One region of the Virgibacillus natechei genome, then DNA from elsewhere that is predicted to be linked to it. Evidence: riboswitches for the same ligand, from Rfam matches in the RefSeq annotation. Region 1 holds a riboswitch; each other region holds the start of a gene.
What was found. A riboswitch is a leader RNA that binds a small molecule or an ion and turns the genes downstream of it on or off. The one in region 1 is predicted to bind thiamine pyrophosphate.
Positions count from the first base shown of each region.

Region 2: another riboswitch for thiamine pyrophosphate. It lies ahead of thiT (energy-coupled thiamine transporter ThiT); the one in region 1 lies ahead of OLD84_RS03300 (lipoate--protein ligase family protein).
Region 3: another riboswitch for thiamine pyrophosphate. It lies ahead of OLD84_RS16885 (ABC transporter substrate-binding protein); the one in region 1 lies ahead of OLD84_RS03300 (lipoate--protein ligase family protein).
Region 4: another riboswitch for thiamine pyrophosphate. It lies ahead of tenA (thiaminase II); the one in region 1 lies ahead of OLD84_RS03300 (lipoate--protein ligase family protein).

Region 1 covers NZ_CP110224.1:567,773-576,068, reverse strand. Annotated here, with positions in the region: gene trpD (anthranilate phosphoribosyltransferase) at 1-192, shown strand, start outside; gene trpC (indole-3-glycerol phosphate synthase TrpC) at 193-978, shown strand; gene OLD84_RS03315 (phosphoribosylanthranilate isomerase) at 982-1,620, shown strand; gene trpB (tryptophan synthase subunit beta) at 1,598-2,794, shown strand; gene trpA (tryptophan synthase subunit alpha) at 2,796-3,587, shown strand; TPP riboswitch at 3,723-3,829, shown strand; gene OLD84_RS03300 (lipoate--protein ligase family protein) at 4,022-4,882, shown strand; gene lipA (lipoyl synthase) at 4,854-5,798, shown strand; gene OLD84_RS03290 (cupredoxin domain-containing protein) at 6,690-7,064, shown strand; gene OLD84_RS03285 (response regulator transcription factor) at 7,135-7,689, opposite strand; gene OLD84_RS03280 (GNAT family N-acetyltransferase) at 7,794-8,246, opposite strand.
Region 2 covers NZ_CP110224.1:1,544,663-1,552,958, forward strand. Annotated here, with positions in the region: gene OLD84_RS08090 (M3 family oligoendopeptidase) at 1-1,108, shown strand, start outside; TPP riboswitch at 1,192-1,291, shown strand; gene thiT (energy-coupled thiamine transporter ThiT) at 1,387-1,959, shown strand; gene OLD84_RS08100 (hypothetical protein) at 2,125-3,546, shown strand; gene OLD84_RS08105 (Glu/Leu/Phe/Val family dehydrogenase) at 3,749-5,137, shown strand; gene OLD84_RS08110 (carbon starvation CstA family protein) at 5,451-7,184, shown strand; gene OLD84_RS08115 (cory-CC-star protein) at 7,305-7,562, shown strand; gene OLD84_RS08120 (ArsA family ATPase) at 7,600-8,296, shown strand, end outside.
Region 3 covers NZ_CP110224.1:3,364,869-3,373,164, forward strand. Annotated here, with positions in the region: gene OLD84_RS16870 (HipA domain-containing protein) at 1-110, opposite strand, end outside; gene OLD84_RS16875 (hypothetical protein) at 634-1,239, shown strand; gene OLD84_RS16880 (glycosyltransferase family 4 protein) at 1,428-2,513, opposite strand; TPP riboswitch at 2,752-2,861, shown strand; gene OLD84_RS16885 (ABC transporter substrate-binding protein) at 2,962-3,963, shown strand; gene OLD84_RS16890 (ABC transporter permease) at 4,016-4,780, shown strand; gene OLD84_RS16895 (ABC transporter ATP-binding protein) at 4,777-5,505, shown strand; gene OLD84_RS19370 (hypothetical protein) at 5,703-5,864, opposite strand; gene OLD84_RS16905 (hypothetical protein) at 6,233-6,412, opposite strand; partial or broken gene OLD84_RS16910 (PhzF family phenazine biosynthesis protein) at 6,537-7,446, opposite strand; gene OLD84_RS16915 (hypothetical protein) at 8,072-8,296, shown strand, end outside.
Region 4 covers NZ_CP110224.1:1,480,272-1,488,567, forward strand. Annotated here, with positions in the region: gene pruA (L-glutamate gamma-semialdehyde dehydrogenase) at 1-870, shown strand, start outside; gene OLD84_RS07785 (proline dehydrogenase family protein) at 1,009-2,013, shown strand; gene OLD84_RS07790 (UPF0182 family membrane protein) at 2,330-5,047, shown strand; gene OLD84_RS07795 (hypothetical protein) at 5,124-5,408, opposite strand; TPP riboswitch at 5,521-5,618, shown strand; gene tenA (thiaminase II) at 5,778-6,458, shown strand; SAM riboswitch class I at 6,721-6,827, shown strand; gene ssuE (NADPH-dependent FMN reductase) at 6,949-7,500, shown strand; gene OLD84_RS07810 (LLM class flavin-dependent oxidoreductase) at 7,529-8,296, shown strand, end outside.

The DNA.
Region 1 (8,296 bases):
AACGGTCAAAAAGACGCTTATTATGATACGGTTCTTTTGAATGCAGGTTTGGGACTGTACGCCAATGGAAGTGCGGAAACGATTAAGGCTGGGATAGAATTAGCAAGAGAAAGTATTGAATCAGGTGCTGCCATGGAAAGGTTACAATATTTAATTGAGTACAGTAGAAAAATTCCAAGTGAGGTGATGTAAGTGACCATTTTAGATAAAATTTTAGCGGAAAAAGAAAAAGAGGTTTCTCTGCTTCTTAATCAAACGTTTGATCAAGTCTCATTTAACAGACCAACAACCTTCAAGGAAAAGGTAGCAGCATCAGACAAGATAAACGTTATTTCTGAAATAAAACGTTCCTCCCCATCCAAAGGAGAAATTAATATGGGAGTCAACCCAGTAGAACAAGCGAAAAAGTACGAAGCTTCAGGTGCTGCTGCCATTTCTATATTGACCGATAAACCTTTCTTTAATGGGTCGATGGATGACTTACGCGCGATTCGGCAAGCAGTTGATTTACCGATTTTATGCAAGGATTTTATGATTGACCCGGTTCAGATTGATCAGGCTAAGGCATCTGGTGCCACCATTATTTTATTAATTGTTGCCGCCTTATCGGATGAAAATTTTAAAAAACTTTATCGTTATGCATTAAGCCAAGATTTAGAGGTACTTTGTGAAGTGCATAATGAAGAAGAAATGGAACGGGCACTTGAGGTGAATCCAGAGATTATCGGAATAAATAATCGAAATTTAAAAACATTTGAAGTTGATCTGATGACAACCAATAATTTAGCATCTATGGTAACAAATCCGAATACAATCCTTGTCAGTGAAAGTGGGATTAAAACAAAACAAGATGTAATACGTGTCAGCGAAGCTGGTGCAGATGCCATTCTAGTTGGTGAAACATTGATGCGTGCGGATAATCTAACAGAAACCTTTCAGGATCTAAAGGTACCAACCCCTGAAAAAGGGGTGAGATAGAACGTGCTGGTGAAAATTTGTGGGATTAAAACAGAAGAGGCAGCTCAGACCGCAGTAAATGCTGGCGCTGACTTTATCGGATTTGTTTTTGCACCAAGTAAACGCGAAATCACAGCCGAAGATGCTGCTACCATTGCTCAGTCGATCCCCCCTTCCGTTAAAAAAGTTGGTGTTTTTGTAAATGAAACAATCGAGACAATGACGGAGATCGCAACACTTGTTGGTTTAGATTTCATTCAGCTTCACGGGGATGAGACTCCAGAATTGGCTGAACAGCTTCCATTCAAAATTATTAAAGCATTTCCAGCCGAGCCTGAACATTTTTCAGCAATGCATACGTATCCGAGTGATTTTTATCTTCTCGATAGTCCTTTTGGGAAAAACCGCGGAGGCAACGGAACTGTATTTGACTGGGATGTAACGCGCAATCTATCCATTGATCGAGCAAAAATTATGTTAGCTGGTGGGTTAACACCTGAAAACATCCAACAGGCAAGGAAGCAAGTTAACCCTGGCTGCGTTGATGTTTCTAGCGGCGTCGAAACAAACGGCGAAAAGGATCCTAAAAAGATCATGAATTTTATCCGATTAGCAAAAAGCACACGAAAGGATGAGTCAATTGACAACATACACAATGCCTGACAAAACAGGAAAATACGGTGATTTCGGCGGGCGGTTTGTCCCGGAATTATTAATGCCGGCCGTAATTGAGTTGGAAAAAGCATATGACGAGGCAAAGAATGATCCTGAATTTATTGACGAACTAAATTATTACCTTAAACAGTATGTAGGTCGTGAAACACCGCTTTACTATGCTGAAAAACTTTCGAAAAAAATAGGTGGACCGCAAATTTATTTAAAGCGCGAGGACTTAAACCATACCGGTGCACACAAAATTAATAACACAGTCGGCCAAGCCCTTCTAACACGAAGAATGGGGAAGAAAAAAGTGGTCGCTGAAACAGGTGCAGGACAGCACGGGGTAGCGACCGCCACAGTCTGTGCACTACTGGATCTCGATTGTGTCGTTTTTATGGGTGAGGAGGACATTCGTCGCCAGAAATTGAATGTTTTTCGAATGGAATTATTAGGAGCTGAAGTCCGAAGTGTTTCGCATGGCAGTGGAACCTTAAAAGATGCAGTCAACGAAGCCTTACGCTACTGGGTAAGTCATGTGAATGACACCCACTATATTATAGGTTCCGTCGTTGGCCCACATCCTTTTCCAAAAATAGTTCGTGACTTTCAATCTGTGATTGGCGAGGAAACAAAAAAACAAATTGTTGATCAGACGAGCGCGTTACCGAATGCCATTGTTGCCTGTGTGGGTGGGGGCAGTAATGCGATGGGAATGTTTTATCCATTTATTCAGGACCAAAATGTAAAGCTATTCGGTGTTGAGGCTGGTGGGGAAGGTTTGGAAACTGGTAACCATGCTGCTACATTATCTCATGGTACGACAGGTATATTACATGGGACATTAAGCCATTTATTACAGGACAACGATGGCCAAATTAAAGAGGCGTTCTCCATTTCAGCAGGTCTCGACTATCCAGGTGTTGGCCCTGAGCATAGTCATTTACACCAAACAGATCGTGTGACATACACATCGATAACAGATGAAGTAGCATTAAATGCATTACAGGAATTATCCAAATCAGAAGGAATTATCCCAGCACTAGAAAGCGCACATGCCGTGGCTTATGCCATGAAATTCGCTGAAGAAATGAAACAAGATCAGACATTGGTCATTTGCTTGTCCGGCCGTGGTGATAAAGATGTTGAACAAGTAAAAGACAGATTGGAGGAAAAATAATATGGGGAAATCAAAAATAGATCAATCCTTTCAGGAAAAACAAGCAGCTAATGAGAAATTATTTGTCCCTTACATTATGGCTGGTGATGGTGGACTCGATCGTTTAGAAGAACGGATTCAGTTTTTACAGGAATGTGGTGTGGCAGCAATTGAGCTTGGCATCCCCTTTTCCGATCCAGTTGCAGACGGCCCAACCATTCAGGAAGCAGGGATTCGCGCATTGGAAAATGGAACAACACTTATGTCCATACTCAAGAAATTGCAGGATTTTAAAGAAAATCGTTCTGTTCCTATTATCTTAATGACGTATTTAAATCCGATCGTAGCATATGGTACAGAAAAATTTGCTGTTGATTGCAGGGAATCCGGTGTTGACGGTGTGATTATTCCCGACTTGCCGTTAGAGGAGGAATCGATTCTAGCTGGACACTTACAGGAAAATTCGATTGCTTTTATTCGACTTGCAGCAATGACAAGTCCGAAAGAGCGTTTGGTCGAACTAGCAAAACGATCGGAAGGGTTCCTCTATGCTGTTTCTGTTACGGGAACAACGGGAGCTCGCACGGTACATGACGCAATGGTAGAAGATTACCTGCAGATGCTGAAGGAGCACAGTTCCGTCCCTGTCTTGGCAGGATTCGGGGTCTCAGATATCCAACAAGCCCGTGATCTCAGTTCCTATTGTGATGGTGTGATCGTTGGAAGCAAGATTGTAGATTTATTACACAAAGGAAAAACCGATGAAATTAAAGACTTGATACATGGGAGTTTAAAGCTTGAAATCAACCATTAATTCTTTAGAGGAAAAGAAATACGACTTAGCCTCGTTTTCAGCCAATTCCCTTTGTTCAACAAAACAAAATAAACAGTTATTTCCTTTACAATTGGAAGTATTTCCTATACGCTAAGTATAGAAATTGTATATAACGATGAGCACTAGGGGTGCTGTAAAAGTAGCTGAGAAGAACTGAATAGTTCTGACCCTTTGTACCCGAAATAGATAATACTAGCGTGGGGATGTGCGTTTTTTTGTATATTCATATATGTTTAGGAATAAACATACAAACAGACTGCATTTCTTAAGGGATGTAGTCTGTTTTTTTTAACATTAAAACCATGTATTTCAATCGGAACAGTATACAATATTAGACGAATTCCCCCTAAGGGCTCATTACGTTAATTTCTAGCTTGTTTATAAAAATTTTTTTTATAATCGGAGGTGATTTTTTGGAAAAAGAATGGGGTTTTTTGAATACCGGGTTCCACAATGCAGCAGTTAATATGGCATTGGATGAAGCTTTATTAAATTGGCATAGCAAAGGAGAAATTCCACCCACATTACGGCTTTATGGATGGAAAGTACCCAGTTTAACCGTTGGCCATTTTCAAAAGGCAGAGAAATCGATTGATTTTAATGCTCTGGAGAAACACGGTTGTCAATACGTCCGTCGGCTAACTGGAGGAAGTGCTGTATTACATGACAATGAACTTACATATAGTCTTGTCATTTCTGAACAGGACCCTTCCCTTCCAAAGTCGGTAAAAGAAGCCTACTATGTGTTATCAAAAGGTGTTCTGGAGGGGTATAAAAATTTAGGTATCCAAGCCGATTATGCCATACCGGAAAAGAAAAGGAATAAGGACAGAACAGCTATCTGCTTTGAAAAGCCAGCATCTTATGAAATGGTCGTTGATGGCAAGAAAATCTCTGGTAACGCACAAACAAGGAAAAAAGGTGTCCTTCTGCAACATGGTTCCATTCCTATGAGTATTGACGCAGAGATGTTATTTGACATGTTCCTTTTCCCTTCTGAAGCGATAAAACAACGAAAGCGTGAATCCTTTGAAAAAAAGGCTATTACCATTGATCAGCTAACGAACCAAAAGCATACGTATGACATGATGACAGTAGCTTTCAAAGAAGGTTTTCGAACAGGGTTAGATATTGAGCTAAACCCCATAGAGCTATCGAAAAGCCAGTGGGAAGAAGTATACCATTTAGCGAATACAAAATATGATTCATCGTTATGGAATAATAAATCGAAGGAGCGTGTTATAAGTGGCAGAACAAGCAACGTATATACGTAAACCGAAATGGCTGAAGACGAAGATTAACACCAATGAATCATACAGAGAGCTTAAGCACCTGATGCGGGACAAGAAATTAAATACCGTTTGTGAAGAAGCACGATGCCCAAATATCTATGAGTGCTGGAGCGAACGACAAACGGCTACATTTATGATTTTAGGCGATACATGTACGCGTGGTTGCCGCTTTTGTGCAGTGAAAACAGGATTGCCAAATGAACTCGACTGGGGAGAACCGAAACGAGTTGCTGAATCTGTTGCCATTATGGGGTTAAAGCATACGGTGATTACAGCAGTTGCACGCGATGACTTGAAAGATGGCGGTGCAGCAGTTTTTGCTGAAACAGTCCGACAAATTCGCACCCAAAATCCTGGATCCACCATTGAAATCTTACCTTCTGATATGAAGGGCGATTATGAGAGTCTGCATACACTAATGGATAGCGGACCAGACATATTTAACCACAACATTGAAACCGTACGGCGTTTGACAAAAAAAGTTAGAGCAATAGCGATGTATGACCGTTCATTACAGCTTTTACAGCGTGTGAAAGAGATCGCTCCAGATACACCTACGAAATCAAGCATTATGGTTGGGCTTGGTGAAACAAAGGAAGAACTAATTCAAGCAATGGATGATTTATTAGCTCACGATGTAGACATTGTAACAATCGGTCAATATTTACAACCAACAAAAAAACACTTACCGGTCGAGCGTTATTACCATCCAGATGAGTTTGAAGAACTAAAACAAATTGCATTAGAAATGGGATTTCGCCATTGTGAAGCCGGCCCGTTTGTACGCTCCTCGTACCATGCGGATGAGCAAGTAACCCAAGCATCCGCACAGCGTAGAATTGATTATATGAAAGGCGTAGAAGACCAGGAAAATACAGAAGTTAAATTTAACTTTTAAAAAGCGAAGGTCCCTTATCGAGGTTTACATCTTGATAAGGAATCGTCATCTATTACAGGCTCTTTTTGTAAGTATTGTTGTTTTTACATTTTCGGAGTTGATATAAAAGACGACGCAGTGACAATTCTCTTTCGTGACGCTGCCTCTCGTTCTAATGATGGTTGGTGCTTGGATTCGCTACGGCAGAATACTCCGCTTTCCGTGGGCACGGCCTCAGCCTCCTCGCGGAAGATCGCCGCTGCGGGGTCTTCGGTCACGTGCTGGGGCTGCGCGTAAATGCTCGCCCCACCGAAAACCATTGTTCCCACAGGAGTCTACGTATTCTGCCTTCGCTGATCTGAGGCATTCTGGTTATCGATTTGTTGTAGCCCATGAAATTAACGTTTTTGATTAGTTCTTCTCACATGAAGAAAACGGTTAGAAGCCGCGGAAGACGCGAGACTCCTCAAAAATACAAACACCGATTTTTTCATGGGATATAATGCTGCCGAAGTTTTCTAAAAAGTTACAATGAACAATACCAGCGAAGGAAATACACGGAGACTCCTGCGGGAACAGTGGCCAAAGTGAGACCCCGCAGAACGGAGTTCGAGAAGGCTCACGGGTCACCCGCGGAAAGCGTAGTGTATTTCCGTAGCGGGTAAAAAGCATCAACCTTAATTTCAAACTATGTCGTCTTTTATAGATTTTGTATCAAAACAACAATTCTTTTCAGTGGGACAAGTAACCACAGTCACAATCTTTTAGAAAAAAGCTTCATTAAAAGATTCATAATTTAGCTTGTGCATTATTGTTCATAGATTTGCCTTAAGTTCTCCATAAAAACTGCATATTTAATCTCTATAATCATTATTGTAAAGGTAATTAAATATCATTTAGGGGGACTTATTTATGAAAAAAAGTCTATTAGCAACTTTATTTTTAGGCCTGGTTTTGATTCTTGCAGCCTGCGGTGGTGGCGATAGCAGTGAACCGGCGAGTGGTGAAGATGCAGGAGCAGGAGATGCCGCCAATGAAGTTAATATAACTGCAACTAACTTTGACTTAGGCGAAGACGTCACAGTACCAGCTGGTGAAGAAATTAGTCTAACGCTCACGAATGAAGAAGGTATGCACGGAATTTCCATCGATGAACTTGATGTACATCTTGATGGTGAGGGCGAGACAACATTTACAGCAGATGAACCTGGTAAATACACCATATATTGTAATATCCCATGTGGTGAAGGACATGATGACATGGTAACTACATTGATCGTAGAATAATCTATTCTGAAAGAGCTGTTCCCTGCAATAGCTCTTTTTTCGTTTCGCACTTAATCAAAACGAAAAAACGTTAAGCATTCATCCATTTATATCCTACCCCCCAAACTGTTTTTAGATGCTTATCGATTGGAAATCCTGCATCTCTAATTTTCCCTCGCATATTCCTCACGTGGGAATCTACTGTTCTTTCATCCGTAACGGAAGTGTATCCCCATACCAAATCAATTAATTGTTCCCTCGCAAATACTTGATTAGGATTCCTAGGATTTCTCCTGCGTAACAATGCTTCCATTCTGGCTAATAATTCATCCTTATGAAATGGCTTAATCATATAATCGTCAGCACCTAATCGCAGTCCTTTAATGATATCACCTGGTTGGTCGCGACCAGTTATCATAATAATAGGGACATCCGAAATTCTTCTAATCTTTCGGCAAAGTTCCCAACCATCTAAATCTGGCATCATAATATCAAGTAAAACAAGCTGAAAAGATTCCTGTTCCATGTAAGATAAGGCTTCTTTGGATCCCAGGGCTTTTTTATACGTATAATTATATGGCTTCAAGTACAGTCCCAATAAATCTAGCATCCGTTGTTCATCATCTACTAAAAGAACTTTATTCAATAGGGTCACCTCTGACATAATATATCACTTACCTCTTACTTCAATTAATATTATATCAAAAAATCACAATTTACATCCGTATACAACATCTGTTTAGACAAAAGTTAAAGGTCATCGCCATCTAAACCTTTCTCCATTATTGTGGATATATCTTGAAACCCAAGTTTGTGATAAAGATCTTTTGCATGATTCCCTGAGAACACATTTAATTGTACTTTTTTATGTCCACTTTCTTTCAGTTTTCTAAATACTTCTTTACATAATTTATCTGCTATTCCCTTTTTTCTATCATTTGGCATAACATAAATTTCTGGAATAAAACCGATCTTTTCACTGGAATAATTATCAAAGATCTCTCCTACACCAACCCAACCCTGAATAACATTATTTTCGGTATAAACAATATAATACCCACCACCAATTAAAAAGGAGGACGCTAATTGCCGCGCTATATCTCGCCTTGGTTCATAATAACCCACCGTAGCTTCTTTTAATACAGCAGGAGCATACTTTAAAATTTTTTGTGTTTCACTATAAGTAGCTACTCTAATAGTCATTAACCTTTCACCACCCTTTTGAATGATATCTGGAACAAGTGACAAGACTT
Region 2 (8,296 bases), 980 kb from region 1:
AGACTTATTTGGTCAGACGTTAAATCATTTGGCTGGTTTTCGCTTACAAACCTATAAACATCGCAACTGGGAATCTGTATTAAAAGAACCGTTAGCGATCAACAGAATGAAGAAAGAAACGCTAGATGCAATGTGGACGGCAATTATACATAATAAAACGCATTTCGTTAACTATTTGCAAAAGAAAGCAGATTTATTAGGGGTGGAAAAATTAAGTATCTATGATATTGGAGCACCCTTAACAGATTCAGTGAAAACATCAAGTTATACAGAAGGTGCCGAATTCATTATTGATCATTTTCGTGAATTTAGTCCGAAAATGGCTGACTTCGCAAAAATGGCCTTTGATAATCGCTGGATTGAAGCAGAGGATCGGGCAGGAAAACGACCAGGCGGGTTTTGTACAAGCTTTCCAGACAGTGAGCAAACCCGGATATTTATGACCTACTCAGGTACATCATCCAATATAGCTACACTGGCACATGAACTTGGTCATGCTTACCATCAGCATGTGATGAATGACGTGAATGGATTGAATCAGGGATATGCGATGAATGTTGCTGAAACAGCCTCAACATTTGCAGAAATGATCGTTGCTGACGCCTCTGTGAAAAATGCGCAAAATAAAGAGGAGAAACGAGCACTGCTGGAAGATAAAATTAAACGAAGTGTTGCATTTTTTATGAATATCCATTCCCGGTTTATTTTTGAAAATCGTTTTTATGAAGAAAGAAAGCAGGGGTTGGTTTCTGTTAAACGGTTAAATGAATTGATGGTAGAGGCTCAGAAGGAAGCGTATAATGATTCACTTGAGGAGTATGATCCAAATTTTTGGTCGTCCAAGTTGCATTTTCATATAACAGGCGTACCATTTTATAATTTTCCATATACATTTGGATACTTATTCAGCCTTGGTATCTATGCCCATGCAAAGGAAAAAGGTGGCGACTTTGAGGATGATTATATTGCATTATTGCGTGATACAGGCAGCATGAACGTAGAAGGTCTGGCAGAAAAACATTTGAATGTAGACTTAACAAGTACAGCATTCTGGGAGAGTGCTATCCAGCTCTGTGTAAAGGATGTAGAAGCCTTTATGGAACTATAGAACGCTGCATTAAGGATAATTGTTCATTATTATTGTAATAATTTGATAAGTAAGATACAATACATGTAATAAAAAAGTAAATAAAAGCCTACAGGGGGAGCCATTTGGCTGAGAGTGAACGGTTGTTCTGACCCTTTGAACCTGTTAGTTAGTACTAGCGTAGGGATGGCGGTTTTTTGATGGAATAAAAAAGTAATGTGAGCGGATTCCCCATCAGGAATTACCCCCCCTTGGCATTGCTTTTTTTGTACTACTTTAATAAGGGGGGAGAAGTTTATATGAGTTCTAGAAAAATATTATTTTTAATCGAGGTAGCCATTTTTACAGCATTAGCCCTATTATTGGACATTATTCCATTTCTCTCGTTTAAAATCTGGGCTATGGGTGGTTCGATTTCATTTGCGATGATACCAATATTCATTATCGCGTTCCGTTGGGGCATTAAAGGCGGATTGCTTTCCGGTTTCTTGTGGGGAGTATTGCAGGTTGCTGTCGGAAACGCCTATATTTTACATCCAATTCAAGGCTTGATTGAATATGGGCTTGCCTTTACGGTGTTAGGTTTTGCAGGGGTATTTGCAAAACAAATACAGAAGGGCGTAAAAGAAGGAACAATAAAAACATACCTTTCTTACATTGCTTTAGGAGTGCTTCTAGGGACCAGTCTACGCTTTATTGCACATTATTTTGCGGGTATTGTGTTTTTTGAATCGGCAATTGAAGGGCAACCAGTCTGGATCTACTCGTTAGTCTATAATAGTTCTTATATGGTTCCTTCATTTATAATATGTTCATTAATCGTGTTCTTCTTGTTCCATAAGCAGCCAAAAACGTTACTGAACAGCGCATAAAATAAAATTATTATCTGCTCACATTAAGATAACCTCTTCTTTCTAGAGGTTATTTTTTTATGATAATGCGGGCTCCACATGTTGAAATCCCTCTCTATTTGTAGCGACCTTATTTCATCATGCATAGGCTACAGTACAATTCGCTATGAGGGGGAGGTAATAATGATGGATCTTAGTTTTGCACATTTGTTATATGGCTTATTTACACTTGTTATAATAGCTACCATGATTTTCAGATGGGGTATAGTACTGCCTTCGTTACTAGGCACATTTTTGATAGCTTGGGTATATAACGGGAGTCTAATTGAAGGATTTACAGCCATTTTTAATGCAAACCTTGTAGCTGCTCAAGAGCTTTTTAATATATTTCTAATCATAACTTTTATGTTGGCACTTCTTCATTCCTTGCGTGATCTGGGTGCTGATCGTAAAATGATTCAGCCTATCCAGAAATTGATGATTAACGGTCATGTTTCTTATTTTGTTCTTGTTGGCGTGACCTATGTTATTTCACTTTTTTTCTGGCCGACTCCAGCTGTACCTTTAATTTGTGCTCTACTTGTTCCCGCTGCAGTAAGAGCAGGTTTACCAGTAATGACAGCAGCAGTTGCTATCGCAATTGCTGGTCAGGGAATGGCTCTTTCTTCAGACTATATTGTTCAGGTAGCACCAAGTCTGTCAGCTACGGCTGCAGGTATTGACACTACTTTGGTTGCTGATAGATCATTCGTTTTGTCTTTAATAGCTGGTGGAAGTGCTATTCTTATAGCTTATTTCCTATACCGGAAGTCAATTCGCCCTAAAGATGACGAAGTAAATGAAATTGAAATGCAGAATGTGCAAGCTACTACAGAAGCAACAAATAAAGCAAAAACTACAAATTTGACGATGTGGAGCAAGTTATTTGCTGTATTGGTCCCATTAACGTTATTGGGTGTTGTTATTTACATGGTTTATGAAAAGCTTTTCTCAGGAAGAATGGGTGGACTTGAAGGGGGGGACGGTGCAGCATTTGTTGGAGGAGTTGCGGTTATATTATTATTGTTATCAACGGTAGCATTTGGACGTCAACATGCCCTTGATTATATATCTAACCATATTACTGAAGGTTTTGTATTTGCTTTTAAAGCAATGGGACCTGTTATTCCTATCGCGGGTTTTTTCTTCTTAGGCAGTGCGGATTTCTCCGCAGACATTTTAAGTTTGGACGAAAATCCGCCCGCATTATTGTTTGATCTTGTGGAATCTATTCAAACATACTTGCCTGAAAGTGCCATATTAGCAGCTTTTAGTATATTAATCATCGGGATAATTACCGGTCTTGATGGTTCAGGCTTTTCAGGATTACCCCTTACAGGCGCATTAGCAGCCTCTCTACAAACTGGCTCTGTTGATACTGCAACACTGGCAGCGATTGGGCAACTGGGGTCTATTTGGACGGGAGGAGGAACACTTGTCGCATGGTCATCCTTGATTGCAATTGCAGGTTTTTGTGGGGTTTCTGTGATGGACCTGGTTCGTAAAAACTTTATCCCTGTAATGGCTGGGTTATTGTTAGCTACGCTATTTGCTGTATTTCTTTTATAAACGAAGTGTTGGCTTTGTATATATTGTTGTTATGCCCCACATCGTTGAGGAACCTCAACAATGTGGGTTTGTTCGCTGTTAGCTTTCTACTAAAAGCTGAATAAATCGTTTGCATTGGACATGGACTTTTCTTTTGATAGACTCTGGATAAATATGTAATACATTGGACAACATGAAAATAACACTATTCAGGAGGAATAACATGGCAGATAAAAAAGGAACTGGAGCCGGATCAATTGTCGAAGAATCATTAGATGCCTTATTAGATGATGAAACATTTTTACCAGAATTAGAGGGTCAAACAAGAAAAAAAGCCTTTACTTCTTTAGTTTCTATACTTTCGACTCCGAATCATGTTCATAAATCGTATTTAAGGACGCCCTTACTCAATGGAAAAGTTGTACGGATCCTTTCATTTCGAGTACAGCATAATAATATAATGGGTCCTTATAAAGGCGGAATTCGTTTTCATCCATCAGCAAATGAAGATGAGGTTATGCAATTAGCATCCCTAATGACACTTAAGAGTGCTTTGCATGATGTTCCTTTTGGTGGAGGAAAAGGAGGCGTTATGATTGATCCTGCAGAATATGAAGCCAAGGAACTTTATTTAATAGCAAAAAAATACGTGCAATACTTTAGTGATATTCTTGGTCCTGAAAAGGATATTCCCGCTCCAGACGTTGGAACTAGCGAACGTGAAATGGACTGGATGATGGGAGAATATAAAAGTATTCATCCTGGCAGGAAATATCGTAGTAGTTTCACAGGAAAAAGTGTATTAAATGGTGGATCACTAGGAAGAAAAGAAGCAACAGGTAAGGGTGTCTATTTTACTTTCCATTATCTTATACATGACTTTATGAAAGAACAGTATCAGTGGTTAAAAGAACGTGATAATATTTTTGCGAAAAAAGCATTGGATCAACAAGATAAAACACTAACAATAGCTGTTCAGGGATTTGGTAATGTTGGGTCTGTTGCTGCGTTAGAAGCTTATAAATCCTCTCAATTAGATAACAAAGTTGTATCCGTCAGTGATAAAAACGTAACCCTCTATAATTCGGATGGTATTGACATACCTGAATTAATTAAATATACCAAAGAAAATAGTGATCTACCCGTAAATGATGATGAGCTTTCGGAGGCTAATGTAAAAGCGACCATAATGGACCGTGACGAGGTGTTGAGTATGGATGTTGATGTATTATTCTTAGCAGCATTAGGACATCAAGTTCATAATGAAAATATGAAGGATGTAAAAGCATCTATTATTGTAGAAGGTGCAAATGCTCCGCTTACAACAGATGCAGATCAATATTTAAGTGAGCAGGGTGTTATAGTTATACCAGACATCTTAGCCAATGCTGGTGGTGTAATCGTCTCCTATTTTGAATGGCTGCAAGGAAGAGATACACAATTTCTTACGGAGGAGCAAGTATTTGAACGTCTGAATGATAAAATGAAGGAAACATTTGATGCTGTTCTTCCACAGTATTTTCAAGATGTATTTACACTTCGTCAGAATTGTTATATACACGCTGTAATGAAGTTATCAACGGTTCTTTTCCGTCAGGGGAAATTGTATTAATTATACGGAAAAGCTGTTTCTAAGGATTAAATTAGAAGCAGCTTTCTTTTTGTTTGGCGATAGGAAAGTATCCTACTGCATAAGTACATGGTATTCGTTAAAGGATGTCTAAGGTTTGTTGTATGGACTCGAATATACTCGAAAAATGCAAAATAGTTTACAATTGTATCATTATTAAATAAAATGGAAACAATCTTGTACTATATTAAAGCATTTCTACATAGCGTTAATTAGGATAAGTCTAAACTTAAGGTGAAAGGAGGTTCCAATAAAATAATCTTAATATTCAATTTAAAAGGGAGGTAGAAGGAAAATGTCAGCAATTTTAGTTGCGATAATGGGTATCCTTGTATTTGCGTTTGGGTATCGGTATTATTCAAAATTTATAGCTGAAAGGATTTTTCGCTTAGATCCTGATTATGTGACGCCAGCACATAAGTACAAAGATGGTGTTGATTTTGTTCCAACAAATAAATTTGTGCTGTGGGGACATCATTTTTCATCTGTTGCAGGGGCAGCACCGATAATGGGCCCAGCGATCGCTTTATACTGGGGATGGCTTCCTGCATTTTTATGGGTTATCCTTGGTACTGTTTTTGCGGCAGGGGTGCATGATTTTGGTACACTAGTTGTTTCCGTTCGGAATAAAGGACAATCGATCGGTACACTAGCCAATCGGTTGATTGGGCAGCGGGCGAAGATCTTATTTTTATTTATTATTTTAGTTCTTTTATTAATGGTGGTTGCAGTATTCGCATGGGTTGTTGCTGATTTATTTATTACGTATCCAGCCAGTGTTCTACCGGTGTTTATCCAAATTCCACTTGCGATTTGGATTGGGTATGCTGTATATAAACGGAAGAGGAAAATGCTACTACCATCCATACTTGCTTTAGGTGCTATGTATGTAGTTGCTGTTATTTCAAGTAATGTCGGCTTTTTACAAATTGATTTAGTGGCATATATGGGTGGTGAAGGAGCAAATGGATTATTTGGTTTAGGTGCTGTTTCCACGGCATTTTTAATCTGGATTGTAATATTGATGATATATGTATATATTGCATCAACATTACCAGTTTGGAAGCTATTGCAGCCAAGGGATTTTATTAATTCCCATCAATTAGTAGTAGGGCTTGCAATTTTGTACTTAGGACTACTCTTTCTAAGACCAGAAATGACTGCACCAGCTACAAATCCAAATCCGGACACTTCTTGGTTTCCGCTTTTATTTATTACAATAGCGTGCGGGGCTATTTCAGGTTTTCACGGGTTGGTTTCATCTGGTACTTCATCTAAACAGCTGGATAAAGATACAGATGCGCGTTTTGTTGGTTACTTCGGTGCGGTTGGTGAAGGTATTTTAGCTTTAATTTCAATTATTGCTGTAGGAACATTTTTTGCGAATACGGATGCTTTCACTGCAGTATATTCAAGTTTTACAGATGCGAATGCAGCTGGTATGGGAGTATTTGTCGAAGGGGCCTCTAACCTTGCCTCTGGACTTGCTATTCCGACCCATGTTGCAACTACGATCGTATCAATTATTGTTGTAAGTTTTGCCGCAACTTCTTTAGATACGGCGGTGAGGTTACTACGTTACATTATTGGTGAAATAGGTATAGAATATAATGCACCAGTACTAAATAAAAAGCATGTTGCAACGTCCATTGCTATTGGCTCAAGTGCAGCATTAGTACTGCTTCCTCAAGGACCACAAGGTTTCGGTTCTGGTGGATATCTAATTTGGCCATTATTTGGAACGTCTAATCAATTGCTTGCCGGGATAAGTTTATTACTAATTTCCATTTGGTTGAAGCGTCAGGGGCGTAATTACGCGATTACATTGATACCTATGATTTTCCTAATGTTTATGACATTATGGGCCATGTTCCAGCAGGTAATATTTAGTTGGTCATGGTTTGGAAATGAGTCTGATATGTTATTATTTGTGCTTGGATCCATCATCATGGTTTTCGCGGTGTGGATTGTGTTAACAGCTTTCTCTGCGTTAACTGGAAAACAGGATACGCCAATAGATAATGAATAAATAAAATAGGTAGAAAACTTGATTTTTAAAGGGTTTCTTAGGAAAGCGTACGTTGCTTTCTGCTAAGGAAAGAGATCATAAACGAATGGTCTCTTTCTTACATAAAATGAGGTGTTGATAATGCTTGAAAGTGTGAAAAAGTTAATCCAATTCTATGATGAAGTCCTAAGCATGCCACACCGCCAGGAAATTGCCAGGGAATTAAGGGATGAGGATGATTTATTTCTCTTATTGTTATATTCAGAGATGATCGGAATACCGAATCCTGTCTATTACTACACACTGGAATTGTATCCATATATGATTGAACAATTTCACGATTGGCATTTGCGCATGGGAATGGAAAAAACGCCTTTAAGCGGTATTCGCTGCTGCTAGAGTTAATGGATAAGAATAGAAGGAGGCGTTTGGAACGATGGAAGTATTGAAAAAAAATATTATTTTTGTAGGCGGGAAGGGAGGAGTAGGTAAATCCACTTCTGCTTCTGCTATTGCGATGAAATCTGCACAAGCTGGTCATAAAACTTTGCTTGTTTCAACAGATCCTGCGCATAATTTGGGACATATTTTCAGTCAAACAATCGGTGGTAAAACGACAGAAGTTTCTATAAATTTGTCGGCACTGGAAATTGATCCAGATATAGAAACAGATAAATATATAAAAGGAGTAAAAGAAAATATTAAGGGCACTGTTCAAACAAGTATGATGGAAGAAGTTCATCGACAATTAGATACGGCAAAAGCCTCACCTGGAGCTGATGAAGCAGCATTATTTGACAAGCTAATTACGATTATTTTAGAGGAAAGGGATAATTTTGATAAAATAATATTTGATACTGCGCCTACGGGTCATACGATACGATTGTTATCTTTGCCGGAATTGATGGGAGTCTGGATTGAAGGGTTACTCAAGAAAAGGCAGAAAACCAATGAAAATTACGCCTCGCTTCTTAATGATGGGGAACCGGTAGAGGATCCGATTTATGACGTGTTACGAACACGCCAAGAACGATTCTCAAAAGCGAGAGAAATTTTATTGGATGGGAAAGAGACGGGCTTTATTTTTGTCGTGAATCCGGAGCGCCTCCCAATCCTGGAAACGAAAAAAGCAA
Region 3 (8,296 bases), 1.1 Mb from region 1:
TCAACTTTCATCATTTGTAATCCCAAAATATTTCCGATCCTAGATGCTATTAATTCAGTAATGTCCTCCCATGAAGTACCAAGTTCAACTTCCCTTGGGTATTTAATTATATAACCCGTCTGGTGACATTATTTCTTCTTTTTCTAACGTACTCTTACCACCGTATCCTAAAAGATCCCACTCACTGATATCTTTATACACAAATAATCGTCCTTCTTATATCATAATATGTATATTTTAACACATACCATTCACAATACACATTTTATTTGTTTAAGATTTCTGATAGCTCATATTAAATCTATGACTTAAACCACTATTAGAAACTTGGCTGTCACCAAGCCTTTAGGTGACAGCCTTAGTTGCACTTATGCAGTAAGAATGTTTTTATATTTCCTTAACTGCAAACTCACAACTAGCAGATCCTATAAAAAGAGTATTTAGCGACGCTCAGCACCGAGTAGTGCCGTTCATCTGCATTTTACCTAACTTACCAACTATTGGTCGTTTGACGCCAATAAACAGAAAAATTAAAGGCACTTCTCCTACTATATTCTGAGTATCCATGTTAAACTAAAGTGCATGAATTAACGAAAAAGAATAAATAATCTTAATAATCCTAAGGAGAATCTCATGTTAATTTCTACAATGACTTTAGGCTGGATTGGAGTTTTACTATTTTTAACAATTATTTTCACAGTTCAAAAAATGATGAAAAATAATGAATTTGCCTTTATACATATATTAATGGCATTGATGTATGCAATGTGGCTACCTTTACCATTGGCGTTAAATCAATTACTAAATTCGGAGATTCTACAAGTAGGTACTATATTTGGCTTCGTATATTTAATTATGTTAGTGATCACAATGGCGCTCCAAACAGGTCATATTACATATTTAGTAAAACATAATGATGATAAATCAATTACAGATGAACAAGGGAATTATATGATGGCAACATTATCTAATCCGTTTGAATCATTGTTAGGTGTTTTCAAGTGTATTTGGGCAATCTTTTTAGGAATCACTTTCTGGAATAGTGGCGAAATGGTAATGGCAGGTCTTATGTTTTTATTCAGTTTATTACTTTTTTATTATTTAGTGATATTGCTGGATAAAAGCTTAGTAAAACGAATTAAGTTATTTTCAAAGGTAAAACCAAACCCGTATATAATTAATCTTGAAACATTATTTTTCTTCATCATTTTGATGAGTTATATTTCCTTTAATGCTTGAAGGGATATTCTGATGTGAAATGACAGAAAAGTGACAGGCACCCAAAAGGAGCCTGTCACTTTGATTTAGGATTTATAATTGCACATAGGGTCTCATTCATGTGAAGCAGCACTTTCAAAGTTGACATTTCGCATTCGACATATTATGACAAAAACCGGGAAGTGACAGGCACTTATTCACGATCCCATTTATTCACGGTCTCTACTCTTCTTCATTTTCCATAATAGTTTTCGTAACCTATCGACTACTGGTCGTTTGCCGCCCATTACGACACCTGCTAGTTCGGCAAATATATGTAATAACACGAGTACAAAGGCTGTTACGATAAGTGCGGTTGTGATCGTTCCAAAGGAAAATAGAATGGCTAATCCACCGAATAGGGCGCTGAAGGCGTAGATGATCAGGACTGCTTTTCGGTGGCTGTACCCGCCGGCTATCAATTGATAATGGAGGTGCTTGTTATCAGCGATCATGATGCTCTCTTTATTATAAGCTCTTCGTACGATGGCTAACAGTGTGTCAAATATCGGTACCGCTAAAATGACAACTGGTATGATGAAGCCGAATAGTGCGATGTTTTTAAATAGACCAAGCATGGAAACGACTGCAATCATGTAGCCTAAAAAATTGGACCCTGTATCGCCCATATAGATTTTTGCGGGGTAAAAATTGTGGTATAAAAACCCGATATTTGCCCCGATTAAGACGATGCATAAATACGCGACCATCATTTGCGTGTCGATGAGCGCCATAATAAAAATACTGGCTAAAGCAAAGGTGGATACCCCTGTTGCCAAGCCGTCCAATCCATCGATGAGATTGATCGCATTGGTGATCCCAACGACCCATAGTACGGTAATGAGAACACTGAAGAAACCAAGATCAATCATACCGATAAATGGCAAGGTAATGCGTTCAATGATTAACCCCGACGAAATTAGAAAAGATGCAGCAATAAGTTGCCCAGTAAGCTTGACGACAGGCCTGATGCTATAGCGATCATCGAGTGCGCCTGTTACGAGGATAACAATTGCTCCAAGCAAAATTTCCGGTAAATGTTCATGAGCTGGCTGTAAATATAGCGCACCTAAAAAAGCACCAATAAAGATGGCTATTCCACCTAGTCTCGGTGTAACTTCTGTATGTATTTTCCTTCTATTTGGCAGATCAACTGCTCTGAGTTTAATCGCCATTTTTTTTACGGGATAGGTTACAAGTAACGTCGCTACTAATGCAATTAGAAACGCGATAAATAGTTCGACATAATTAAACATAGAGTTCTCCTAAAATTCGTGATGACTATCAGCGATGTTATCGTTTATGATCTTCCTCCGATTATAGCGAATACGTACATACATATGCAAATTTAACTTTATTCGACAACATCAGATCATCCTTGTGCCCATTCTTCGAAAAGCGCTTTACATCTCCGCTTATTCTGTGGCATACTATTTTTTAACGTGTTATAATGTTCGCAGGTTCAAAAGTTTTTTTGATCCGATACAATAATTTTCATTCATGTAGGGGGGCCGGTTTTGCTGGCTGAGACTGTATCCGTAAGATACTGACCCTTGGAACCTGATCTGGTTGGTGCCAGCGGAGGGAACATAGTCATATTTTACACGAGATGATGATGTTTATTCCCATGCGCTAAGGGCTAACCTTTGGCGCATTTTTTATATGGTTGAAAAACAGCGGTTTATTTAATGGGGAGGAAGAAAAATGAAGAAGTTATATTTTACATTCGTAGCACTATTATTGGTTGTTCTCGCGGCTTGTGGGGATGGTGGTGGACAATCTGATGGCGAAGGAAATGACCTAACACCTGTTTCTTTTGCGCTGGACTGGACGCCGAATACAAACCACACTGGGATTTATGTCGCGAAGGAAAAGGGTTATTTTGCAGAACAAGGATTAGATGTTGAAATTATGTTACCTGGTGAAGCTGGAGCAAATCAACTGATTGCATCAGGTGAGGCTGATTTCGGTGTAAGTTATCAAGAACGTATCACACAAGCACGTGCGGAAGGGTTACCACTCGTTTCCATTGCAGCTGTTATTCAACATAATACGGCTGGTTATATGTCACCGGTTGATAAAGATATTACAGAACCTGCTGATTTTGAAGGCCGTATTTACGGTGGTCTTGGCACCCCTCTTGAAGAGGCGAACATGGAGACGATTATGAACCAGGAAAACGCTGCTATTGATCAAGTAGATTTCATCAACATTGGCGATGCGGACTTTTTCACTGCTGTACAACGTGATGTCGATTTCTCCACTGTTTATTATGGCTGGACAGGGATTGAAGCAGAATTAAGAGAAGAAGAAATGAACATGGTCTACCTTCGAGATTTTGCGAACGAGCTCGATTTATATACACCAATTCTAGCAACGAGTGAAGCAATGATCGAAACGGACACGGAAACTGTTGAGGCATTTGTACATGCTGCAACACAAGGCTATGAGGATGCCATTGAAAAGCCAGAGGAATCCGCTGAAATCTTAATCGAACAGGAGTCAGATCTAGATCCGGATTTGGTTTATAGTAGTCAGGAATGGATATCTCCAAGATACCAGGATGACGCGGAAAATTGGGGTGTACAAGAGGCATCGAGGTGGGAAGATTATGCTGATTGGATGTTTGAAAATGGGATAATTGACGAGGAAGTGGAAGCAGGAGATGCATTTACCAATGATTTCTTACCGCATAAAGCAGAATAAGGGGCGTTGTTAACATGGGGATGACGATGGATACATTAACGGGGAAATACCGATGAAAAACATGTTGAAAAGAGGATGGCGGCCGCTGATTGCCATCCTTATCTTTATTGGCTTCTGGCAGCTCGTCACCATTGTTTTTGACATAGAGGACTGGATACTTCCTGCTCCAACCGACATCGTTCTCGAGGGAAGAGATGTTTTACCCGACTTTCTTCCTCATTTCTATGCAACGCTAACGTTATCTGTTTCGGGACTTCTTATTGGAGCGACAATTGGCTTGGTCATAGCCGCCCTTTTACATCTTTTACCACGTGTACGGGAAACGTTTTATCCATTTTTAATTTTATCCCAGAACGTGCCGACTATTGTACTTGCACCATTGCTCGTCATTTGGTTCGGATTTGGCTCCCTACCGAAATTAATCGTTATTACGTTGGCTTGTTTTTTCCCAGTCGCCGTTTCTGCTATAGGCGGATTCCAGCAGACCAACCGGGAATTGCTTCATTATATGAAAATGATGGGTGCGAGCAAATCACAGCTATTCTGGAAATTGGAATTACCACACGCCCTGCCTGCTATTTTTTCTGGTTTAAAAATAGCAGGCACCTACAGCGTGATGGCTGCCGTTATATCGGAATGGCTTGGAGCGCAAGAAGGAATTGGTGTGTTTATGACATTAGCTACTTCCTCTTACCGGACACCTCGTGTGTTTGTAGCGATCATCGTTGTGATGTTGCTCAGTTTAGCTATTTTCGGGCTCATTATTTTACTGGAGAGACTCCTGATACGATGGCAAAAGAAAGGAGAACAACGATGAATCTTTCTATAAGGGATGTCAGCAAATCCTTTGGGGATAAACAAATACTAGATAGTCTTTCATTTGATGTAGCGGACGGAGAATTCGTATCCTTAATTGGGCCCTCTGGAAGCGGAAAAAGTACATTGTTCAGCTTAATTGGTGGATTATTAGCACCTGACAGTGGTGACATATGGATGAACGAAGAACGGATAACGAATAAAAGCGGTACTATTAGCTACATGCCGCAGCAACCTTCCCTTTTCCCGTGGCGTACCATCATGCAAAACGTACTGCTTGGCCAGGAACTCAACGGCCAAAAGGAAACAGACCGCGCCATGGAGATGCTAGAAAAAGCTGGACTTGGTGACGTTACCCATGCCTATCCACACGAACTATCCGGTGGCATGAAGCAGCGCGTCGCCTTTATTCGCGCGCTGTTAAGTCCGCAAGCCTTTATGTGCTTGGACGAGCCATTCTCTGCGCTTGATGATTTCACAAGGATGGATATGCAAAAATGGCTTCTAACCACTTGGGAAGAAAATCAGCAATCCGTACTATTTATCACCCATAACATTGAGGAAGCACTGTTTTTATCAGACAAAATTATTATTCTATCAAGCAATCCTGCCCACATAAAAAAAGAGATTTCGATCCCTTTTTCAAGACCGAGGGATGAAGCTATTATGCTCACACCTGAATTTCTGGACTGGAAGAGGTATGTACTGGATATAGCTTTGAATTGAGGCTATATTTTACATTGAATAAAAAGAATCCATTTAAGAAAACTTGGCAGATGATTCTAATGTTATCAAGCTATTAAATCACAAAAGAGAACCCTTTTTCTTTTTTAGGTTCTCTTTAATCGTTTCTGTCCATTCGAAACTGCTTTAAATCAATTGTAAATTCTGCCTTCATTAACAAGTCTAAAAGTAACCCGTATTTATGCTTGATTTTCAAGGTAGTCGAATCTCCTTAATCCAACATCTTGACGGATTTCAAGTACAATACTCTCATTGGCGGTATGGTAAACCAACTCATCGCCTTTTGATTTCAACAGTTCTTTTGTTGCCAAGTGATCTGATACTGGCGTAATTACAGCCACATCTTCAATAAATTCTTACTCATTTTTTATGCGAGACGATAACACTTTTAATTTAACAAATTGATTTGGGTATAAATTTCTAACCTCTGACCATTCCATGCTTATCACGCCCCTTTACTTCATTTGCTCTATCTACATAATAACATAATATTCAAAAAGTAAATATTAAGGAAATAAAGGTTAGTTCCCAAAAAGGTCGACTCCGTACAAAAAAAGATTCTTAAGCACAATATATAGTGTTTATTAAACCATGACATCCGCCATATATTGTATATAATTGCTTGATCTGACCTTTTTGGGTGAGAGCCATTGCCATAATTTATCGTCGTTGTTCCATTAAAGTAGCATATCAAGTTCTAATTAAATTTTCACGTTTGTTTTCGCTTTTTTATTTGAGCATTCAGGTTAAGGTAGATACCATACCCTCCTGCTATGATTAGAAATAGTTGACCATAACCAAAATTTAGATTAAGCCAATAAGCGAATAGCATTAAGAAGATGATCACGATAAATATGATGATAATAATATTTCGATAATATTTATTCATTGTTAGCCTCCTTATGCATTTATCTAATGTAACAATTGCACCAGTTATCGTAAGGACACTTCTTCACAAAGTCGCCAAGCTTTATGCCGATAAGCCAAGTTGCACTTATGCAGTAAGAAAGTTTTTATGCTTTCTTATCTGCTAAAATAATATCAAAATCTTTAACACGGACAGCATTTCCAGTAATTTGTACATCATAAGATTCACCCGTTTTAGAAACCTGCACTTCTACCCGACCGTCTTTTTCAATTTCATGCCCCTGCTCAACGAGAAGAGTTAGTGATTCTTTGAAATTGTTACTTATGTATTTAGCATAAAAAGAACCCATTACCCCTGAAGCAGTACCTGTTACTGCATCCTCAACAGTGCCTGAATACGGTGAAGAGAAATGTCGAGCATGCATGTCAGCATCAGAGTCATAAGTTTCTGTACAAAATGGATGAACAGATGATTTAGGCATTTCCTTCAAAATAGCAGGAAAATCTTTATTATTTGGTTTCATTTTTTTAAAAGCATCTATGTTTTTTATTGGGATTAATAATGTCCAAGTACCTGTACTTCCATATAGAATTGGTAAATTATCTTCAATGTCGGTTTCTTCTAATCCTATCGAGTTAGCTAAATCTCTTTTTGAACCTTTGAATTCTGCAAATTTTGGTGATGCCTGGTTCATCGTTATAGAAATTTCCTTTTCAGAAGTCGAATTAATCGTTATAGGCAAAATTCCTGCCCTTGTTTCAATTGTTAAGTCTTTTTTTTTCACCTAATAGTCCTTTCGTTTTTAACGCATAAACTGTTGCCATTGTTGCATGGCCACACAAATCCATTTCGTGACCTGGTGTAAAAAAACGCATTTTAAGGTCTGCCACTTTTGATTGAACCGGAAAAGCCGTTTCGTTAAATCCTACTTTGAAAGCAATTTCTTGCATCTGTGCATCTGTTAATTCATCCCCGTTTAAAACTACTCCCGCTGGATTTCCCTTATCAGACTCTTTACTAAACGCATCGTAATGATAAACCTTTACGGACTTCACCATACATTCCCCCAATGTCGTATTAAAATCATCTTGTAATATTACCATTTACTACTAATTTCTTATTCCATTAAACTGCGACTTTAGCAAGAACAAAAGCGCAAGCGCCCGTTTAGCGACGTACGGACTGGACTGAGCCGGAGGAGATAAAGGAAACACGGCGACGAAAGGAGCCGATGTTGACTTTCACCACAAGGGTATAAGTGCGACTAAGCCTCTGGCGGAGCCAATCGGCAAGTCTTCTTTATCGTACGGAGGTGAAGGAAGTCGCGCTAGTCGCTGGGCGCCGGAGCTGGACGTGGCTATTCCAGTATATAAGTTATCCACAGCATTTAAATTCTATAGTTTCCTATGCAAAAATAAATTATTAAGAAACGCACCAGATAAGCCAATTTTTATACACTACTTTCCTTTTCCTAACCGCCGTTTATGTACATTTCAATTATTTTTATAAATTCAGTATACACGGTGCTCTTTCATTAAGTAAGTCCTTTTACAACGAAACAACCCTTTAGATCAAAAGTTCAACGGGGCAGAGGGCCAAGTTAGGCAGGCGTATTGGATTGAGCAATGGTTAGGCATGTGGTAAAATGATGGTCAGTTCATATGAAGGGGTCGTTTCGTGATGATGGCATACATTTTTGTTGTTGCAGCCGTTTTGGCTGTGATTCCTATTTTATTTCTTTTTAAAAAGAATTTAGAGAAATTGAAGGAAGATCCTACACAGGTTAATAAGGTGCAAATTAACTTTATGATCGGTGTTGCGGTTAGTGAAATCATTCCAATTTTATTAATGGTTTATGGATTTATCGAATTGAGCCCCGTAGAAGAAGTAAGTGAATTGTACATA
Region 4 (8,296 bases), 910 kb from region 1:
CCAAAAGGTGTTCTAAGTTTTGTGCCAGGTGACCCTAAAGAAATCGGTGATTACCTTGTTGATCATCCGCAAACTCATTTTGTGAACTTTACTGGTTCGCGTGCAACAGGTGTCCGAATTATGGAACGCGCTGCGAAAGTACAGGAAGGCCAGAATTTCCTGAAACGTGTAGTCGCTGAAATGGGTGGTAAAGATACGATCATTGTTGATAATGATGCAGATCTTGATTTAGCTGCGGATTCAATCGTGAATTCTGCTTTTGGTTTCTCTGGTCAGAAATGTTCTGCTTGTTCAAGAGCCATTATTCATAAAGATGTTTATGATGAAGTGTTGGAGAAATCTATTGAACTAACGAAAGCATTAACAGTGGGCAATACAAGTGAAGATAATGTGTACATGGGGCCTGTTGTTAATCAAAAACAATTAGAAAAAATCCGAGATTATATTGAAGTAGGTAAGGATGAGGGAGTGCTTGCCTACGGAGGAGAAACGGATGATTCGGAAGGATATTTTGTGCATCCGACAATCTTTAAAGACTTAGATCCAAAAGCAAGAATCATGCAGGAAGAGATTTTTGGCCCAGTAGTTGGATTTACCAAAGCAGAAAACTTTGATGAGTTACTTGATATTGCGAATAATACAGAATATGGATTAACTGGTGCTGTTATTTCGAATAACCGTTCACATTTAAATCGTGCTCGTTATGAATTTCATGTTGGTAATCTTTATTTCAATCGTGGATGCACGGCAGCAATTGTTGGTTATCAGCCGTTTGGTGGATTCAAAATGTCTGGTACGGACTCAAAAGCAGGCGGGCCGGATTACTTGCAACATTTCCTAGAAGCTAAAACAGTAACAGAAAAATTTTAATAAAATGATATAGAACTCGTTGTGGCATCAGAATTCCTGTTGCCGCAACTCTTTATCTAGACTTCATGTTCATGGAAAAGATGTTTAGGTATCCATGAAGGAGAAATTTCCTTTAAACATCTAAAAGGAGATGCTGAGATGTCCAATCTAACAAGAGATTTTTTCATAGGTTTGTCCAATAATGAATATTTAAATAAAACTGCAAAAAAATGGGGATTCCGACTGGGCGCAGACAAGTTTGTTGCTGGTACTAATATTGAAAGCGTTACAAATATTGTTAAAGAGCTGAACAGCCATGGTATCACTTGCACACTCGATCGCTTGGGAGAATTTGTATCCGAACGAGAAGAGGCTACTGAAGCGAAAGAGGGATGCATCAATCTCTTAGAAAAAATAAAATCAGAAAATTTAAATTGTCATGTGTCGATAAAGTTAACCCAATTAGGATTAGATATTGACGAGAATTTTTGCGTGAACAATATGCAAGAAATTTTGCAGGTTGCGAATGCATACAATATATTTATTAATATTGATATGGAGGACTATGCGCGTTATGAACAAACCTTCGATGTCCTTCATATTTTAAGAAAAGAATATGATAATATTGGCACGGTGATACAGTCCTATCTTCATCGCACAGAATCAGATTTGGATCAATTACAGGATGTACGACTTAGATTGGTGAAGGGGGCTTATAAAGAAAGCGAAAAAGTTGCTTATCAAGATAAAAAGAAGATCGACCGTAATTTCATCCAGTTGGCTAAAACAAGGCTACTTGGGCGAACTTTCACCTCGATTGCAACGCATGATCACCATTTAATTGAGGAATTAATAGATTTTATCCGTGCCAACAATATTGATCAAGAGATGTTCGAATTTCAGATGCTCTATGGCTTTAGAAATGATATGCAATATAGTTTGGCAGAGGAAGGCTACAATTTCTGTACGTATATACCATTTGGCATAGACTGGTTTGGGTATTTTATGCGCCGAATGGCAGAGCGTCCGCAAAACATTAATTTGGTTATGAAGGACACACTTTATACGAAAGATAACAAGCTGAAGAAAAAGCCGGTTATAGCTGGTGGAGTTGCTGCTATCTTGTTCGTGTTGTTGTTATGGAAAAGGAAAAAGAATAAATGAGAAAATGAGAGGATTGAATGTTAGCAAAGAATAACCCTAGGTGTGCTCTCGGGCAAAACCTAGGGTTAAACTATATATATACATAGATCGCAATAGGTTGCTTTACATTTATAGCACCTATACACGATTGTTGGTATTTCTAGGTCTGGTATTAGGATATATTTGGCATATTGGGAACGTCGGTAAACTTTTAACTGGTAAAATATCATACTCTAAAATGTGTAAAGTATAAGGAAAGTATTCCATTAATCTGTTATCATGGATAGTGATAATGAATAGAATTATAGGGGGTTAACTTTTGGATGATAAAGGAAACATGAGTCAGCAACAAATAGAAAAATTTAAAAAGCTCGGTAGTCGTTTCGGCATTATTGTTGGGATACTGATCTTTCTTCTCGTAGTCGGAGTTATTGGGTTTCAATGGATTGTCGATTATATATGGATGGATTCGCTTGATTTCGGTAACGTGTATACTACCATTTTAGGCAGTAAAGTAATGCTTGGAGTAGTTGGTTTTATCTTATTTTCGGTAGTTACTTATTTCACGCTATTTTGGATAAGAAGGTCCTATACGAAACATTTTGATTCGCATCAACTGCCACCTATTATTCTGAAACGGAAAATAATGAATGCTTTGCTTTTGGGAGTTGCGATTATTGCCGGAGCACTTGGAAGTTTAATTGTGCAAGGAGTTGGCTGGGAACCTGCCTTGAAACTTTTAAACTATGCTTCATTTGGACAAACAGATCCGTATTTTAATATGGATATATCATTCTATATGTTTGTACTTCCATTCTTAGAGTTTATTGTATATCTATTACTAGGTTTGGGAATCTTTTTCCTCATTGTGGAAGTTGGAGCGTATTCCGTTTTTAATATGTACAGAATGAGTCGTTCAGCTCAACTGCATATGGGAATAACGCTAGGTATCATTGGGGTACTTTTGGCTTTTAATCACTTACTTGAGCCATATGGAACATTGTTGACGAATCAGGTAAACGTTTTTCAGCAGAGTGTCGTGCACGGATTAAGTTACACGGATAATTTAATTAACATACCAAGTTCTTATATATTGGCAGGAGTTGCAATTATCGGTACTGTTTGGGTGATTGTTGCTTTAGTAAGAGGGAAGCTTAATTCGATGCTAATTCCAATTGTGGCGTATGTCGTATTAGTAATTGCGGGGCAACTCGTATCTGCTGGTGTTCAGAATTTTGTCGTCTCACCAAATGAATTTTCCCAGGAAGAACAATATTTGGAGCATAACCTTAACTTTACGCAGGCTGCTTATGATCTAGATAATATAGAAGAAAGAGAAAATCCAGGGAATGATTCGTTGGATGAGGAAATGATAGAACGCAATGAATTGACGATGGATAATGTGCGGGTTAATGATTCTAGGCCGCTGCTTGATGTATATAATCAATTGCAGACATTCCGTACGTATTATCAGTTTAATGATGTTGATATTGATCGGTATGAAATTGATGGTGAATATGAACAAGTCTTTATCGGTGCAAGAGAATTAAGTACGGAAGATTTACCTGAACAAGCACAGACATGGTTGAATCAAACGTTGAGATACACGCATGGATACGGGGTTACAATGAGCCATGTTAATGAGATAACGTCACAAGGTCAACCGGAATATATGCTGCAAAACGTTCCACCAGAAGGGGACCTGGATATAACTCGTCCACAGATTTACTTTGGGGAAGAGGATTATGGAAATGTAATTGTTAATAGTGAAGTCGATGAATTCGATTATCCTTCAGGTGACGAAAACATGACCAGTCGCTACGAAGAAGAAGCGGGAATCCAGCTAAATGGAATGAATAGACTGCTGTTTTCATTGAATGAGGGTTCTTTCCGTATGTTAGTTTCCGATCAGGTGACTGGAGATAGCCAGTTTCTTGCAACAAGGAATATTATGGATCGTGTCAATCGAATTGCACCGTTTTTCGAATATGATCAAGACCCGTATATCTTTGTCAGAGATGACGGAAGTCTTGCCTGGATGCTCGATGCTTATTTAACGGCAGAAAGCTATCCGTATTCGGAGGGTTATGACGGCAATAATAATTACATTAGAAATTCAGTTAAAGTAACGATTGATGCATATACCGGTGAGGTCGATTTCTATATAGCGAATCCGGATGACCCACTATTACAAACATATCACAATATGTTCCCGGAACTTTTTACAGAGGAAATTCCACAGGATGTACAGGCCCACTTCCGTTATCCTGAGAGACTCTTTACCATTCAGGCCTCGATGTACGGGACTTATCATATGTCTGATCTAGAAGTATTCTATAATCGAGAAGATGTCTGGGAGTTCCCGACAGAGCTATACTTTGATGAAGATATTGAGATGGAGCCGTATTATGTTACGATGGAACTGCCTGAGTATGAGGAGGAAGAATTTATTCTGATGATGCCATTCACACCTCGAAACCGTCAGAATATGATTGCCTGGATGGGCGTGCGTAATGACGGGGAACATTATGGTGAAAAGTTTGTATATAATTTCCCTAAACAGAAAAACGTATATGGTCCACAGCAAATTGAAAATCGTATTAATCAAGATAGTAGGATTTCTCAAGAGTTGAACCTCTGGGCACAAGGTGGTTCAGAAGTTATACGTGGAAACTTGCTTGCTCTTCCGATTGAGGACACGGTCATGTATGTAGAGCCAATCTATATTGAGTCTTCCAATGAAACCTCACTGCCTGAAGTGAAACAGGTTGTCCTTGCTTATGAGGATCACATTGTCATGGAAGAAACATTTGATCAGTCTTTAGAACAAATGCTGACACTCATTGATCCTGAAACCGAGGTTGATGAGGATCAAATAGATGAGGAAATCGAAGAATCAGAAGAGCCGACAGGGCCATCTATAGAATTAGAAGAGGAATTAGAAGAGTTTTCAGGTCTGTTTAATGATTATCAAAATGCACTATCTGAAGGAAATTGGAATGAAGCTGCAGAAATTATGACAGAGCTTGAAACCAAAATAAATGAATCAGAATAATTATTTCATAAAGAAGAAGTGCTCCATTAAATTGGAGTACTTCTTTTTTGCTTTTCAGATAGGATAGAAAATAGCCCTACTTTTCAAGTTCTATTTCAATATCAATCTCTTCTCCTATATCTTCCCAGTCCTCATTGGATGCACCACTGAAAATCAAACGAATCGATTCAATATCTTCTGCTTTGGAATTTTCTAGAATATAAAAGGACGATCCAGATTTCGTGACCGGACCGATGAATTCACCATCAATATGCTCGCTAAAGAACATATCAGGTTCTAATTGCTCACCGGTATTCGTAGTCAAAGTAGCTTGTGATGCATAAAATATAGTATCCTCTTCCCTTGTATTTTCAACTTCCATGTCTACTTGGATATATTCCAGTTCCTCTGTGATCTATGAATCTTTGTATGTATATGCTTGCTTTCTTTTATTAAGTGTGCCTATACTAGTATTTAGAAACTGAATATATAAGTAATTCGACTAGGGGAGCATCTAAATGCTGAGAGATTAATTCGACCCTTTGAACCTGATCTAGATAACACTAGCGTAGGGAAGTGGAACTGGCAATTTTTTGGTGAATATTACTGTTGCTAAACCCATTCCTATTATACTAGTGATGGGTTTTTTGTTATATTTGCTCTCTTACTCAAAAGAGGTGAGACCATTCTAAATCGATTCTTTAAAGCAGTCTAATTATAAACACGTTCTCAATAGAAAGGGGAATATATGATGAGCAACTTATTTACGGATCAATTGTGGAAAAGAGTAGAACCAATTTGGAATTCTTACTTGGAACATCCTTTTGTTAAAGGTATTGGTGAAGGATGGTTAGATCACGATAAATTTAAGCATTGGTTGAAACAGGACTATGTCTACTTGATCGAGTACTCCCGTTTATTTGCCTTAGGAAGTGCCAAAGCGGACGATTTAAAAACAATGACAGCATTTGCGAAGCTTCTGTATGGTACGCTGGATATGGAAATGGAATTGCATCGTGAATATGCTAGTAAATTTGGTATTTCAAATGATGAGCTTGAAGCAACTAGGCTGGGATCTACTACAACGGCGTATACCAGTTATATGTTGAATGTATCTCAGCGTGGTGGAGTTGAAAATGTTGTGGCATCCGTACTTGCGTGTGCATGGAGTTATAACTTTATAGGAAAGGAACTTGCAAAATGGCCAGGAGCATTAGATCATGAATTTTTTGGTCGTTGGGTGAAAATGTATTCTTCTGATGAATTCACAAAAATAGCCGAGGATTGTAAGCATCTGATAAATGAAATAACGAAAGGTAAACCGGAACGTGAATTAGCTATGTTAGAAGATATTGTGGTCAAAACAAGTTTATTTGAATATATGTTCTGGGATATGGCAGAAAGTAAAGAGGATTGGCCAATTAATTTATAAGAGGATGTTCAAAAAGTCCGGTAAAAATGACACATCGAATTTCTTCGTTGGCTTGCTTTTCCGTTGTTCACGTATTAATTGCATACGTTCCACTACTCAAAGCTACGCCGCCTTGAACTTCTCGGTCCTTTTTATCCTCCTTTTTGAACACGCATTATAAGTAAAAGTAAATCTAAACGTCTCAAAATATCCTTTCGTAAAAACATAAAACCTACTTGACTTATCGGAATAATTAATATAGAGTGTATATTATAACTTAATAATCTTATCAAGAGAAGCTGAGGGAGATGGCCCTATGACGCTTCAGCAACCTCTGACATTGTCAGGAAGGTGCTAATTCCACCAGGAGAAATCCTTGGGAGATAAGAGCGGATAAATTAACAATCAAAAGCCCTCTTTTCTCAAAAAAAGAAAAGGGGGTTTTTTAAGTTTTCAGCTCATTAAAGACAGGATAATCTTATAGAAAATAAAACAAGAAAGGATGATCACCATGGGTGAAATTGTTGTATTATCGGGAAGTCCTTCAGAATTTTCCCGTTCCGATCATGTGCTTAAATATTTAGGAACCTTACTTAAACAGGAGAATTTTTCAGTGACACATATTTCGATCAAGGATGTGCCACAAGAAGATTTATTTTTAGGAAAGTTTGACAGCCCTGTTATTCAAGATATAGCCACGTCAATCCAAAATGCTAGAGGAGTCATCGTGGGAACGCCAGTATACAAGGGAGCTTATTCAGGCGTCCTTAAAGCATTACTGGATATTCTGCCGGAAGATGTGCTCAAGCACACACCAGTGTTGCCACTAATGACAGGTGGAAGTCCCTCTCATTTACTGGCAATTGAGTATACATTGAAACCAGTATTAGCGACATTAAAGGGGCAGAACTTGAAAGGGCTCTATTTACTTGATAGTCAAATTGATAAATATAAGGAACATCCTATTGTTGATGAGGAAATCTTACAGCGAACGAAAAAGCAACTTTTTTATCTTATCGAATTAGTAAATAATCAAGCTAGTCTTGTTTCGATTTCGAAGTAACAATCGAAAAATTAAAGGAGGCATATAGATGGTAAAAAAGAGAATTTACCTGAATGCATTTGATATGAATACGCCTGGACATCAGTCACCTGGGTTATGGACCCACCCAGATGATGAGTCTTATCGTTATAAGGATAGTGATTACTGGATAGAACTGGCTAAAATTTTAGAAAAAGGTCGGTTTGATGCGATTTTTCTTGCGGATGTGTTGGGAACGTATGATGTGTATAACGGATCAAGGGATGCAGCTGTTAGTCAAGGGGCACAGGCTCCGGTCAATGATCCGTCACTCGTTGTTCCATTAATGGCAGCAGTAACGAAGCACCTTGGCTTTGGTGTGACAGCTTCTGTCACGCATGAGCACCCCTATACATTTGCTCGTCGTATAACGACATTGGATCATTTAACAAAGGGGCGTACCGGGTGGAACATTGTTACTTCTTATTTAAAAAGTGCAGCAATCAATATGGGATTTGCGGATCAAGTTAAACATGATGAGCGATATGATATAGCTGCAGAATATTTAGAGGTTGTCTATAAGCTTTGGGAAGAAAGCTGGGAACACGATGCTGTTAAGGTGGATAAAGAAAAGGGTATTTATTCAGATCCTGACAAGGTTCATGATATCAACCACGATGGAAAATACTTTAAAGTTCCAGGTGCACACTTAAGCGAGCCCTCTCCACAGCGCACACCTGTTATTTATCAAGCAGGGGCATCTGCGAAAGGTCGTGCATTTGCAGCTAAAAATGCGGAATGTGTGTTCATCGGTGCACCAACGATTTCCGCAACGAAA